DNA from 2 places in the Serratia sp. A07 genome. Region 1 is predicted to be linked to the other one. Evidence: riboswitches for the same ligand, from Rfam matches in the RefSeq annotation. Region 1 holds a riboswitch; the other holds the start of a gene.
What was found. A riboswitch is a leader RNA that binds a small molecule or an ion and turns the genes downstream of it on or off. The one in region 1 is predicted to bind fluoride.
Positions count from the first base shown of each region.

Region 1 (7,302 bases):
TGAGCTGCGCGGCGGCGGTAGAGGTATTCAGTTCGCCCGCCATTTCCGGCAGGGCGGGCAGATAGAGATCGGTGCACAGCGGCCCCAGCGCGGCCAACAGGCCAAGCACGACGGCGTACACCAGATGTTGTCTGGCTAAGTGTTTGGTCATGGGAGATTAGAGTTTCCTGAACAGGTGAGAAATGGCCTGCTGATACAGATCGCGCAGCAGGGACGCATCGGCTTTTTGCGTGGTAAGGATGCGGTAACCGGTGCCTTCGCTCATGACGGCGATAAACTCCACCCGCGCGGCGATCTCTTCCGCGCTGAAATGGGGATACAGCCGCTGCAGGTTGTGGCACACGTGGCGAAACAGCCGCGCTTCCGCATCGCTGAGCATTTTGGCCACCACCGGGTTGCGCGTGGCCTCGGCGGTCACTTCAAGCATCAGCATGTGATCGGTTTCGCTCTCGCCCGGCTGCTGAAACAGCGTGCGCGCCGCCAGCGTGCCGGCGATCAGGTTGATGTGATCGCCAAGATTTTCCAGCCGCTGCATCTTGCTGGCGATGATGCGGTTGACGATTTCCTCGATAATCGCGTCTTTATTGGCGAAATAGCGATAGATTTGCCCGACGCTGAGCTGCGAGCCCTGGGCGATTTCCGCCATGCTGGCGGCGTGGAAGCCGTGGCGGCGGAAGCTGGTTTTCGCCGCTTCGACGATCTGATCGCGGCGGGCCTGCACCTTGGCCTGTTTACTGTCGTTGGGGGGGAGCATTTGCCCGATCCTTTGCTACACGTGAGCCGGGTTCACATTTTTGGGTGTGAACGTTCATTCTCAATTGTAGTGCAATCGGCCGGAAAGGCGCAAGATGAACGCGTGCTGTGGGGAAAAGGCGCTTAAGCGAACAGGTAGGATTTGATAAAGGCGGCGACGATCAGCACGCACAGCGCAACGGCAATCGCTTCGGCGGCGGTTTTCGGCAGGCTAAACATAGCGGTTTCTCATCCAGTCAGGAGTACTGGATGAGATTATGCGCATGCAAGATTAAGGAAACATTAAGGGCTTAGCGCCCGTTGACCCACATCACCAGCATGAAAGCCAGCAGCGTCATCGCCAGCGAGCCGGCCAGGTTGAGCAGCATGTTGGCCAGCGCCCAGCCGAAGCGGCCATCCTGCATCAGGTACACCACCTCCAGCGAAAAGGTGGAGAAGGTGGTCAGGCCGCCGCAGAACCCGGTGGTGATCAGTAATTTCCAGGTGGGGTCCAGATGCGTCATGCGGGTGAAAATCGCCATCGCCAGGCCGATGATAAAACCGCCGATCAGATTGACCATCAGCGTACCGAGCGGAATGTGGGCGTTCAGCGGATTCATTTTCATGCTTACCGCCCAGCGCAAAACGCTGCCGACGCCGCCGCCGATAAATACGGCCAGTAAAGAGCTCAACATGGGGCAACTACCTTTCAATCAGAGAAATTCACGGGACTCGGAAAGAGACAGGCGTAACGCTACGCGCCTCTCTCCGAGAGGTTACGTAGACATCATCAGCCTGTGAAGGCGGTTAGGGAGGAATGTCATCTCCAGCGTGCCGCACGGCCTTTTTTGCCGTACCCGGTGGATGTTACACCTAACGCTGCCTATTTTGTAGTATCGACAATCTGCGAGGTCACCCCATGGAAATCAGAACGGCGCGCCTGAGCGATCGCCAGGCTATCGCCGAATTAATGACGGCGTTGGATTATCCCGGCACCGAGGCGTTTCTGACGCAGCGAATGCGCCAGCTGCTGGCGCATCCGGACGAGGCGCTGCTGGTGGCCCTGGAGGGCGAGCGGGTGCTGGGCGTGCTGTCGCTGCATTTTCTGCCGCAGCTGGCGTTGGCCGGCGACATTGGCCGCATCAGTTATTTTTGCGTCGACGACCGAGCGCGCGGCGCGGGCGTAGGGCGGCGGCTGTTGGCAGAGGGCGAGGCGCTGGCGCGCCGTCGCGGCTGCGATCGGCTTGAAGTCCATTGCCACAGCCGCCGCGAGCGGGCGCATGCGTTTTACCGGCGAGAAGGCTTTGTCGAAGCGCCGAAGTATTTTGCCAAGTTATTAAACCAGTAAGTTAGTCGCCCGTCGGCACCGCCGTTTCCAGGCGGTTGCGGCCATTTTGCTTCGCCCGGTAAAGCGCGCCGTCGGCCGCTTTCAGCCAGTCCAGATAACCGCCCAGCGCGGGGTGGTAGTTGGCGATACCGGCGCTGATCTGCAGCCGCAGCTGTGGCGCCTCTTTGAAGATAACGGCATCCAACCGCTGCTGGATGCGCCGCAGGACGGTTTCCGCCTGTTCGGCGCTGGTGTTCGGCAGCACCGCGCCAAACTCGTCGCCGCCGTAGCGCCCGACGATATCCACGTTGCGCAAGCCAATCAGCAGCTCTTCCGCCAGCGCCGCCAGGGCCTCATCCCCCAGCGCATGGCCGAAAGTATCGTTGATGGTTTTGAAACGATCGATATCCATCAGGATCAGCGTGGCGTTGTCCTGGTAGCGGCGGCAACTGTCGAACTGACGATGCAGCAGATGCTCCCAATGGCGGCGGTTGTACAAGCCGGTCAGCCCATCGCGGGTGCTGATGCGTTGCAGCTCCTGTTTTTTTTCCGCCAGCCGTTTGGCGGTGCGGTAGGTCACCAGGCCGAGCAGCGTCGGGTAAAGGTAGATCATCGGCAGGCACAGATAGATTTGCAGCGGCGTGCTGTGCGGGTGGAACGGGAAACCGAGCAGCGCGCCGGTCAGCGCCGCCGCGGCCAATTGAATCGCCAACCCTTTGACAAACAGTGCCTTACCGGCCGAAGCGATGTTGTTCATGCTCATCATCGACAGGATGACGATCGCCGGCAGCGCGTTGAACGCCATCATCGCCGCCCAGAAACCGCCGAAGGCGGAGTCGATCAGCAGGTTGCGGATCTCGGCTTTGAACGGATCTTTGGCGCGGCAGGCCAGGCGGTAGGCGAGATGCGGCCAGAGAAAACCGTGAAAGGCCAGCAATAGCCAGACCGCCGTGGGCGGAGCCAAGGGATAGAGTGCGGCGCAAACGCAGATAAAGCCGAGCCCCAGACCGGCGACGCGGGGCAGATAGGTGCGTTTGGCGAAGCTGAGGCCGGATTTTCGGGCATCGAAAATGGGTGGGGCAATATACATCCGGCATCTCCCTGATAAGTATCACGGCAGCGTATCATGCGGGTGATAAACTAAGAATAGTCTGGGATTCACGTCGTGAGGCGGCGTGGCATTCCTGCGACGGATCTCACTCTGTTACATGTTGCGGTTGTGTGAGCGGGGGGAAAGTCGCTAAATATTCGCAGGCAAGGTCAGTTTTTCTCGCTGTTCACGCAGCGCTCTATGATAAGAAGGTGAGTATGGAAGGTATCAGCATTACCAAACTTCTGGTGATTGCGGTGTTGGTGATTTTACTGTTCGGCACCAGCAAACTGCGTACGCTCGGCGCCGATCTCGGCGCGGCGCTGAAAGGCTTTAAAAAAGCCGTGGGCGACGACAGCACGCCGCCGGCCGCCGGCAACAACACCGCCGAGAGCCAGTCCGCTCAGCAGAGCGTCGAAAAGAAAGACGTTTAATTCCGTCTGACGGCGCGCAATAAAAAAACGGATGCCTTGCGGACATCCGTTTTTTGGCGTTTCCGCCGTCTTTAGCGTAACAAACTATTACGCGTTATTTCACTTCCATCCCTTTGGCCTGCAGATCGGCGTGGTAAGACGAACGCACGAACGGGCCGCAGGCGGCGTGGGTGAAGCCCATCGCCATCGCTTCTTCTTTCATCTCGTCGAACTCGGCCGGACTGACGTAGCGCTGCACCGGCAGGTGGTGACGGCTTGGCTGCAGGTATTGGCCCAGCGTCAGCATGGTCACGCCGTGGCGGCGCAGATCGCGCATCACTTCGACGATTTCCGCGTTGGTTTCGCCCAGGCCGACCATCAGGCCGGATTTGGTCGGGATATCCGGGTGCGCTTCTTTAAAGCGCTCCAGCAGCTTCAGCGACCACTCGTAGTTGGCGCCCGGGCGCACCTGGCGATAAACGCGCGGCACGTTTTCCAGGTTGTGGTTGAACACGTCCGGCGGCGTGGCGGTGAGGATTTCCAGCGCGCGGTCCATACGGCCGCGGAAGTCCGGCACCAGCGTTTCAATTTTGATGTTCGGGCTCTTGGCGCGGATGGCCGAAATGCAGTCGGCAAAGTGCTGAGCACCGCCGTCGCGCAGATCGTCGCGGTCAACCGAGGTGATCACCACGTAGCGCAGCGCCATGTCGGCGATGGTTTGCGCCAGCTTTTCCGGTTCGTTGGCGTCCGGCGCGATCGGGCGGCCGTGGGCCACGTCGCAGAACGGGCAGCGACGAGTGCAGATGGCGCCGAGGATCATAAAGGTGGCGGTGCCGTGGTTGAAACACTCGGACAGGTTAGGGCACGAGGCTTCCTCACAGACGGAGTGCAGGCCGTTTTTACGCATGGCGGCTTTGATGCCCTGAATGCGCGTTGAGTCGGCAGGCAGTTTGATCTTCATCCACTCGGGTTTACGCAACAGCTCCTGCCGTTCGGTGACCACCGTTTTGACCGGGATCAGCGCCATTTTGTCAGCATCGCGGTATTTGACGCCGCGTTCCATCTGAATTGGTTTACTCATAATCGTGCAGGTTCCAGTTACGAAGCTCGACCGTCTGGTAGCCGAGTAAATGAACAAATTCCTGTACCAGGATTGGGTGTATGTCTTCAATGCCAACGCCGGGCGCCAGCGCGCTGACCTGCGTCATTTGCATGCCGGCGTAACCGCAAGGGTTGATGCGTTGGAAGGGGCTGAGATCCATCGCCACATTCAGGGCCAGGCCGTGGAATGAGCTGCCTTTGCGGATCCGCAAACCCAACGAACAGATTTTCTGCTCCCCCACGTACACGCCAGGCGCATCGGGACGGGCGCGCGATTCGAGGCGGAAGTGGGCAAGGGTGTTGATAACCGTATCTTCTATCGCCGTAACCAATTGGCGTACGCCGACCTTGTTGCGTTTCAGATCGACCATCACGTACATCACCTGCTGGCCCGGCCCGTGGTAGGTCACCTGGCCGCCGCGATCGCTCTGGACCACCGGGATATCGCCGGGCATCAGCACGTGTTCGGCTTTGCCGGCCTGGCCCTGGGTGAAGACCGGGTGATGCTGCACCAGCCACAGTTCGTCCGGCGTAGTCTCGGTACGACTGTCGGTGAAGTTATGCATGGCTTGGGATACAGGCGCGTAGGGCTGCAACCCCAGCTGACGCAAAATGATCTTGTCTGGTTGCAAAAGAGTCATCGTCAGGTTACAGAAGTGGTAAAGCCATTATACCGGGCGCTCCGGCCTGCGACCAGCCTTTCGCTGACCAAAAATGCGCAACCCGGGAAGACGCTGCGCCATCCCGGGTTGATAAGCAGGGGTATATGCTGGAATTACAGCACCATGCGAACAATTTCAATGTTGCCCAACTCTTCGTACAGGGTTTCGACCTGCTCAATGTGAGTGGCGTTAATGGTGATGGAAACGGAGTGGTAGTTGCCTTTGCTGCTTGGCTTAACCTGCGGGTTGTAATCGCCCGGTGCATGGCGCTGCACCACTTCAACTACCTGGTCAACCAGCTCAGGCTGCGCCAGGCCCATCACCTTGTAGGTAAACGAGCAAGGGAATTCGAGCAGTTCGTTCAGTTTAGTTTTTTGCATGTGCGTGCGCTCCAGAGTGCTAGCTAATCTATAAATTATAACTCCCGCCGGGGCGGGAGTTAATGTTATTCAGTATATGGGGGCAATTTCGCCCGATTCAACCGTTAACCGAACCAGTGGTGGAACATCAGTTTGATGTAGTCCACGATGCGGCTGAAGAAACCGCCTTCTTTCACTTCGTTCATCACCACCAGCGGACGCTGGTCGATGGTTTTGCCGTCCAGCTGGAAGTTGATGCTGCCGACCACCTGGTTTTTCGCCAGCGGCGCGTGAATTTCAGGGGTGTTCAGCACGTAACTGGCCTTCAGATCTTTCATGCGGCCGCGCGGGATGGTTAGGTAGACGTCTTTGTCCACGCCCAGCTCAACGCGGTCGGCATCGCCGAACCAGACCGGCTCGGAGGCGAACTCTTTACCGACCTTCAGCGGCGCTACGGTTTCGAAGAAGCGGAAGCCCCAGGTCAGCAGTTTCTTGCTCTCGGCTTCGCGGCCTTTGTAAGTGCGGCCGCCCATCACGGCGGAGATCAGACGCATCTGGCCTTCGGTCGCCGAAGCCACCAGGTTGTAACCCGCCGCGTCGGTGTGGCCGGTTTTGATGCCGTCGACGTTCAGGCTGTTATCCCACAGCAGACCGTTACGGTTCATCTGGCGGATATTGTTGAAGGTGAACTCTTTTTCTTTGTAAATCGCGTACTCTTCCGGCACGTCGCGGATCAGCGCCTGGCCGATCAACGCCATGTCGCGCGCCGAGCTGTACTGGCCCTGGGCATCCAGGCCGTGTACCGTCTGGAAGTGGGTGTTCTGCAGGCCCAGCTTGCTGACGTAGGTGTTCATCAGGTTAACGAACGCGTCCTGGCTGCCGGCGACGTAGTCGGCCATCGCCACGCAGGCGTCGTTACCGGATTGCAGGTTGATGCCGCGGGTCAGTTTGGAGACCGGCACGCGATCGCCCGGCTTCAGGAACATCAGCGAGGAGCCTTTGAACACCGGGTTGCCGGTCGCCCAAGCGTCCTGACCGACGGTCACCAGATCGTCCTGGCCGATTTTGCCCGCTTTCAGCGCCTGGCCGATGACGTAGCTGGTCATCATTTTGGTCAGACTGGCCGGATCGCGACGCGCGTCGGCGTTCATCTCAGCCAGCACCTTGCCGGAGTTGTAATCAATCAGGATGTACGCTTCCGCATCGATCTGCGGGACACCTGGGATCATGGTTTTGATGTTAACGTCATCGGCATGTGCAACGGAGGCTGCGCTCATTGCGATAACGGTGCCGAGTGCGATGCTTTTGATTAAGCGAAAAGAAGTTACTTGTTTCATGATCGGGACTACAACATCCGTGAAAGTAAAGTTAAAAAACGAGCCACACTATAGCAGATGCGATACCGGCAGGCATTACCCATTCATCTGACTAATTGCGGTTAGAGAACTTTTAGCTGCAAGAAAATGTTTCAGCTAAATAACCGCTTATCAGCCGCGAATGCCCGCCGGGCTTAACGCTTAGGGTGCAGCAGTAACGAAAGACTGTTGTTGCGCTTCGCTGGCCAGGCGTTGCTGCAGCTGGGCCGCCTGCTGACGGCTGCTGAACGGGCCGAGCTGGA
Region 1 is NZ_JBZXDO010000003.1:284,667-291,968, forward strand. It holds gene AC4PR2_RS05070 (Bcr/CflA family efflux MFS transporter) at 1-151, opposite strand, end outside; gene AC4PR2_RS05075 (TetR/AcrR family transcriptional regulator) at 158-754, opposite strand; gene crcB (fluoride efflux transporter CrcB) at 1,044-1,427, opposite strand; fluoride riboswitch at 1,507-1,569, opposite strand; gene AC4PR2_RS05085 (GNAT family N-acetyltransferase) at 1,652-2,080, shown strand; gene AC4PR2_RS05090 (diguanylate cyclase) at 2,082-3,149, opposite strand; gene tatA (Sec-independent protein translocase subunit TatA) at 3,368-3,583, shown strand; gene lipA (lipoyl synthase) at 3,678-4,643, opposite strand; gene lipB (lipoyl(octanoyl) transferase LipB) at 4,636-5,304, opposite strand; gene ybeD (DUF493 family protein YbeD) at 5,439-5,705, opposite strand; gene dacA (D-alanyl-D-alanine carboxypeptidase DacA) at 5,810-7,021, opposite strand; gene rlpA (endolytic peptidoglycan transglycosylase RlpA) at 7,202-7,302, opposite strand, start outside.

Region 2 (7,302 bases), on a different contig from region 1:
AGCGCGTTCACCTCGGCGGAGGGCAAAAGCCGATTGTCGGGGTTTTGCGTCGCCGGCGCCTGGCCATAGCTGAGCGCGCCGGACCAATTCACCCAGAGATCCGGGATCTCCTGCGCCAGGCGCATCCAGTCAGCGACGATCTCGCGCCGCAGAAACGCGTCGGGAGCGCCCTCAGGCACGCCTTCGCTGATCCAGCCAAACGAGCTGCCTGTGGCCCCCGCCGCGGGATACGCCTGCTCAACGACGACAACGTGCTGCCCCTGGCGCGCGAGATGATAGGCGACCGATGCCCCGACAATCCCGGCGCCCACGATAACCATGCGTGATGATGTTCCATTCATTTAATGATGTCCGTACCTCATTTCAAGTGCTGCCGCCAAAGCAGGCAGGCCGCCAGACAGGCTACTCCACCGCCGCAGGCCAATACGGCATAAGACGTGCCCCAGCTCTGGGTGGTATCCATCACGACGCCAAAGGATAAAGGGGCGAACGAACCGATGCCGAACCCCAGCAGCGATCGCCAGCCCATCACGCTGCCGAGCTGTTGCGGCGGCACGTTGTCCGCCATCGCGGCCGACAGCACGCCGGAGTCGCCGAGGATAAAGAAACTGCCGATGCTGACGGCCAGCAGCGTCCAGCCCGGCCCCCAGTTCGCCGACCACCCCATCAGCAGCGATCCCAACGCGCCGGCGGCGCCCATAAACATCAGCACCGATGCACGGTTAAAATAGTCGGAAACGGTGCCGACAATCAGCGTAGCAACCATGCCGGCCAGGTGGATCACCGCCGCGACGATCAATCCGGCACTGAGCGGATCCAGAGAGAAACCACTCAACGCCTCGCTGACCAGGCTGGGCGCCCAGGCCCAGTTACCGAGCAGTTCCCAGCTGTGGGCGATATACCCGACCAGCAACAGCAGGGTCGCATAGGTGATAGCATAACTTTCACGTTTCGTCTGCCTCCCCAGCGTACGCGGCTGCGGTTCCCGATAACCGACCAGGGCCAACGAACCGGCCAGCGCCCCCAGCAACGCACCGGCGGCACACAGGGAGAACGCCACGCCGGCCCCCCAGCGCATGGCGCTCCAACCGGCGATGAAAACCGACAGAAAATACCCCAACGAACTGGCCGCCAGCATCATGCCGATGGCGTAACCGCGCCGGGCCGGGCCGTTCATCCCCATCGCCAGCAGCAGCGCCGGCGTATAGGCGCCGCCCTGCGTCAGGCCGACGAAGGCCATCAACACCAGCGCGCCGGCATAAGAATGGGCAAACACGGCGAACAGCATCAGCGCAGCGGCGCCCAGCCAGGAAAACAGCAGGTAAACCCGGCGCGCCCCCAGCGAATCACACCACCAGGAAGCCACCAGCAGCGCCAGCGCGTTGGTCAGGCTAAATACCGTTTGCACCGTACCGGCGGAGGCGGCGTCGAGCTGCGACTCGCTTCTGATGGTCGGCAGTGCACCGGCGAACATCATGGTGCCCAGGCAGAGGCCGGCCCGGCTCACGCAAAGCAGAAAGAAAGCTCGCATCTCAGCGCCGTCTCCCTGCCCATCGGGGGGGGAGGATAATTCGACTAACACGAACGACAGACGGGGAAAATCGCTGCATGGCACGCTCGGCAAACCGGGAAAGATGCGTGATAATAGTGAGAAAAATCAACGGCTGACAAACGATCTTTCCTCGCTCATTTGGTTGAGCTAGACTCAACCTATGAAAAAAATTCACTCCCTGCCGCACCTGTCCGCTTTCGAAGCCGCCGCCCGCCTTGGCAGCTTCAGCGCCGCTGCGGATGAGCTGTTTCTCACCACCGGCGCGGTCAGCCGCCACATTCGCAGCCTGGAAGAACAGCTAGGGATCACACTGTTTTATCGCGGACACAAGTCCGTGCGGCTGACGCAGGCCGGCGAGAATTTTTCCCGCACCGCGTCCCGGGTGATAAGCGAACTGTATGCTGCGGAAAGCGCACTGAAAGCGAGCGCCGGCCGGCAGCGGCTGGTGGTGCACAGCCTGCCGACGTTCACCATGCACTGGCTGATGCCGAAGCTGGCGGCGTTCAATGAGATTCATCCGGAGGTCGCGATTGATATCACCACCAGCACAGGGGCCGTCGATCGCAATACGCCGTTTGATCTGGCGATCCGGCGCGATCCCGCGCACTTCTCCGGGCTGAAAGCGATCCCTTTTCTGCAGGAAGAGAGTCTGTTGGTCTGCAGCCAGAGCTACTTGCGCGCCATGCCGGTCAGTGCGCCCGGCACGCTGGCCGGGCATACCGCCATCCGCATCCGCGCCCGTGAGGATTTATGGCACAGCTGGCTGAATACCTACCCGACGGCGTTGGACGCCTCGCCGCCGCCGCTCACGCTCGACCATACCTTCGCCGCCATTCAGGCGGCCGAGGACGGTCTGGGGCTGGCCGTCGTGCCTTACCTGTTCTGCGCCAAGCATCTGTCGTCCGGCCGACTGGTGTCGCCTTTCCCGGCGTTGACTATCCGAACCGGCGTTTATTCCCTGCTGCTGCGCGATCGGGACGATGAGGTCGTGAGAAAGTTCGCCGCCTGGCTGCAGGCGTTTCAGGCTTAGGTCTCGGTAGAGTTAGCCGTGAAGCGCCAGGCCTTTTATCGCCTTATCCACCGCTTTTTTCGGTCCGCGCAGCGCCAGACCGACCAAATCCAGATTGTCCGCGTCTTCAGCGAGAAAAACCTGCCGATTGGCTTCATCGTGCCCGGTCGCGAACATGGCGTGCACATAGGGGATCAACGTCAATTCCCGCTCCAACCCTTTGCGATGCACATTTTGCAGGCCCGGCAAATCTGCGGCGAAAATCAGCATCGGCTGCCCGGAAATACCGCCGTAGCGTCTTCCCTGCGCATCCACGTAACACTCGCCGATGATTTCCGGGGCGGCGGCGGCGATGCCCGTCGCCAGAAAGGCCACCACGTTCAGCCGCTGCCAGGTCTGCAGATCGTCGCGTACGATAAACGCAATCTTGGTATCAAACATCTTTCGCTCTACTCCGTTGTGCTGTTAAAAGCACATCATCGGAAATGGCAAATCAGCGGTATAGAACGTTTGTGCACTGGCGTTGATAGGCCGCCGGTGATAAACGGTAGGCGCGCTGGAACCAGCGACCCAAATGGCTCTGATCGGCAAAGCCCACCTGCATGGCGACCTGCGCCGGTTCTTGCCCCTGCGCCAACAACAAGCGTGCGGCCCGCAGCCTCAACCGAACCAAATACGCATGCGGCGACTGGCCAAAAGCCCGAGTGAATTGGCGAGTCAGGCGGAAACGGTCCAGACCACACTGAAGCGCCAGGTCATCCAGACTGGGATTATCCGCCATATGTGCATGCAGATAGTCCCGTAAGCGGTTCATCTCAACCAAAGCGTCGTCGTGTTGGGAATCCGGCCTGGCACGGATGTGCCGTGACAATAGCGTCAGCAGATGGTCCAGGCTTTGATCGCGCGCCAGTCGCCCCTCTCTATGATGCAACGAGAAAAAGGCCTGCTGTATCGCGGCCGCCAGCATAGGATCGTCGGTCAACGTGCTGTGGAAGGCACCTTCCAGCACGGAGGCGTCCCCCATTCCACGGCGGTGCATAGCGGCGGATACCCAATGCTGGGGCAAATAGAGCATCGCATAGGTAAATCCCTCGGCCTGCGGCGCATGGCCATCATGCACCGCACCCGGTTCGATCAGCATGGCGCGCCCCGGCCGGCTGGTATGCAATGAGCGGTGGCAGTTGAAACGCTGTAAACCCTGCTGCGTGACACCCACCAGCATTTCATCATGATCGTGAGGATCGTAGGCATGTCCCTGAAAGTGGGCATTGACGCTCTCAATACCGGTTTCCTCATCGCGTCGCAGTTCGAGCCAATCTTTATGTTGATGATTTGACGCCATGCAATAAATCCGGAGTTCTGCTCACAGGAAAAGAAAAACAGCTTACCCTGAGACCGCCACCGTTGCACGCTCACAGCTCGCAGATGGCGTAAGTGCCCTTTCCGGCCGATTTCGCCTGATACATCGCGCCGTCGGCGCGGGTCAGCAGCATCTCCTCGGTCACATCGCCGCGTGGGGAAATGGCCGCGCCGATGCTGGCGGAAAGCCGTACCTTCTGCGGCCCGATCTGCGTAATTTTGGCCAGATGCGCCAACACGTTTTCGCAAAACTCGCTGACTTCGCGCCGCGGATCCGTCAACGGCCACAGGATCACCGTGAACTCGTCACCGGCCAGACGCGAGACGCTGTGGCGCTCGCCGGCGCAGGTGCTGAGCAATGTGGCGAACGTCTTCAGGATCGCGTCGCCGAAGTCATGGCCATAGCTGTCGTTAAGGGTTTTGAACCCGTCGAGATCGATAAACAGCAGCGCCATCTGCCGCTGATGGCAACAGGCCTGCAGCGTGCCCGACAACCGGCGTAGAAACGCGCGGCGATTGGTCAATCCGGTCAACATGTCGTGGGTTGCGTCATATTCCAGCCGCTGCTGCAGCCGCTTCAGTTCGGTGATGTCCATGGCGAGAATGTAGAAGCCCTGCGCTTCGCACGGCACCAGCGTGGTGTGGATCATCAGCAGCCCTTGCCGGGTCTGCAGCTCATTCTCAAAACTCACCATTTCGCCCGCGAGGGCCCGCTCGATCATCGGTTTTGCTATTCGATAAACGCTTTCCCCCATGAAATCGCGCACCGTCATCCCCCTGAGGCTGGACTCCTCCAGACCAAACCAGGTTTTGTAGGCGCTGTTGGCGAACAGGTAGCGTTCATTGCCGTCGATCTGGCTGATTAAGGCCGGCATATTGTCGGTAATGGCGCGCAGACGCTCCTTCTCCGCACTGAGCTGATATTCGGCGAGCACCCGGGTCTCAATCTCTTCGTTGAGCTTTTTAACCACCACGTTCAGCTCCTGCGTACGGATTTCGACGCGTTGTTCCAGCTCGTGTTGCAGAGCGAACAGATCGGCCTCGGCCGCTTTACGCTCGCTGATATCGACGATACCCGAGATGAAATGGTCCGGCTTGCCGTTCGGCAAACGATTGAGCGCCACCGTCAGCTGCACCCAAACGATCGAGCCGTCGGCGCGGAAATAGCGGTTTTCCATCGAATAGGTACTGATTTCATTTTTCAGCAGCTGCTGCAGCTTTTCCAGATCGGTGTTGAGATCGAGCGGATAGGTGATGTCCTGGAAGGTGCGATCCATCAGCTCGCGCTCGGAGTACTGAAGCATTTCGCAGATGCGCGGATTCACCCGCAGCCAATATCCTTGCAGCGAGACCAGCGCCATCCCTACCGCCGCCTGGGAGAAGGTTTGTTCGAACAGCGCCTCCGTGCGCTGCAGGTCGGATTTCAGGTTTTCGGTATAGACGAGGCGTTCAATGCTCTGCAGATATTCCTCCACCACGGCGGCGAAATCGTGCAGATCGGCCAGTTGAGCAGGAGAAAACGGCTGTGGGTGGCTGTCGATAATGCACAGTGTGCCGAGCGGCAAGCCATCGAGCGACAGCAGCGGCTGCCCGACGTAAAAACCGATCCTCGGCCCGCCGATCACCAGCGGATTATCGAAAAAGCGCGGATCCTTGGCGGTATCGGGCACCACCAGCGCTTCGCGTTGCAAGATGGCATGGCCGCAAAACGAGATATTGCGCGGCGTTTCTCGGGCATCCAGACCGTAGCGCGATAAAAACCATTGGCGATCCCGGTCGATCAGCGACACCAGCGCAATGGTCACGCCGAAGTATTTCGCCGCCAACCGCGTGATGCGATCCAGTTTTTCCACCGAGTTCGAATCCAGCACGTTCAGTGAGTTCAATACCGACAGGCGTTCGGCTTCGTTTTCGGGGAAGCAGGGTTCGAGCATGTTGTCTCCCATTGTGTCACCCACGGACCCGGCATAGCCGGCGTGAGTCCGTTCAGCCTATCCGTCGGTTAGCGGCAAATAATATCCTTGTCCATCATAGACTCACTCACAGTATCAATCCGATTATGTATTCTCGCCAACTTTGCCGGGCGTTGCGTTTCCCCCCACGCTGCGCTACAGTCGTTCACAAGGTGATGGTGTTCCACCTTTCCCAACCGCCGCGTTCACTCGAACCGGATGATGACGCCTGATATACAACTTCGCTTTATTTTTTAGGCAGGTATGTCAGGAGTCGCTATGAATGAAATCTCAGGTTTTACCCCTTTTCCACTCCAGCCCGATGCCGTCGCGCGGGAAATGCCCCTGTACGTTTTCGGCCATAAAAATCCCGACAGCGACAGCATCTGCAGCGCGCTGGTGGTCGCGGACTGGCTCAATCACCTCGGCAAACCGGCCGTGGCTTTCCGCCTAGGCGACCTCACGCCGGAAACCCACTACATACTGGCTGCCGCCGGCGTACAGGCGCCTGCGCTGCTGACAGACGATCTCCGTGACCGCAAAGTCTGGCTGGTCGACTTTACCGATATCGAACAAGGCCCGGCCTCATTGCCCGACAGCGACGTGGTCGGCGTTATCGACCATCACCGGCTGGGCACGTTAGTCACCCGCAACCCGCCCGATGTCTGGGTGCGCACCGTCGGCTGTTGCGCCACCCTGATCCTGCAGATCCTGACGGCAGAAAAACCGATGCCACTTAACGCCGCGCAGGCCACGCTGCTGCTGGGCGCCATCTTGAGCGACACCGTCGCGCTCAGTGCGCCGACCACCACGGAACAGGATCGGCTGGCGGTCACCCGGTTGCGCGCAATCTCTCACGTCGACTATGACGCCTTCACCGCCGGGCTGCTGGCCGCCAAAACCGATCTCTCCGGGCAATCCGCCCCGCAGTTGCTGCAGCGCGACGCCAAGAATTACCGCATCCATACCGTTTCGCTGCTGCTGTCGCAGATAGAAGTGCGGGCCATGAGCGACATCGATCCGCTGTTGCCCGCGCTGCAACAGGCGCTCGAGCAGGCGAAACAGGAGGCCGGGCTGGAGATGACCGCACTCCTGGTTACCGATATCACCCACCGCCGTTCCACCCTGTATTTCTCGTCGAACCGGGTGCTCGCCATTCGGCAAGTGTCGCTGCCCGGTATGACGAGCCGAAAAAAAGAGGTTTTACCGTGGTTAACCCTACAGATTGCTCACGCAGGGAGATAAGACATGCCGATCTACCAACACGCTTTACTGCTGGTACAGGATGAACGCGACGGCCGGGTGCTGTTGCGCCATGCCGAACGCCTCAATCAGCAGGTGAATACGCGCATTACCGTGGCGCACATCAGCGCCGACTATGCCGAACTGGACTACCTCAGCGATGCGCAAACCAAAGATCGCCAGTCCAG
Region 2 is NZ_JBZXDO010000016.1:42,904-50,205, forward strand. It holds gene AC4PR2_RS16450 (NAD(P)/FAD-dependent oxidoreductase) at 1-341, opposite strand, end outside; gene AC4PR2_RS16455 (MFS transporter) at 359-1,531, opposite strand; gene AC4PR2_RS16460 (LysR substrate-binding domain-containing protein) at 1,713-2,582, shown strand; gene AC4PR2_RS16465 (DUF2000 domain-containing protein) at 2,595-3,002, opposite strand; gene AC4PR2_RS16470 (AraC family transcriptional regulator) at 3,055-3,903, opposite strand; gene AC4PR2_RS16475 (diguanylate cyclase domain-containing protein) at 3,974-5,854, opposite strand; fluoride riboswitch at 6,036-6,111, shown strand; gene AC4PR2_RS16480 (DHHA2 domain-containing protein) at 6,152-7,117, shown strand; gene AC4PR2_RS16485 (adenine nucleotide alpha hydrolase family protein) at 7,121-7,302, shown strand, end outside.
Region 2: another riboswitch for fluoride. It lies ahead of AC4PR2_RS16480 (DHHA2 domain-containing protein); the one in region 1 lies ahead of crcB (fluoride efflux transporter CrcB).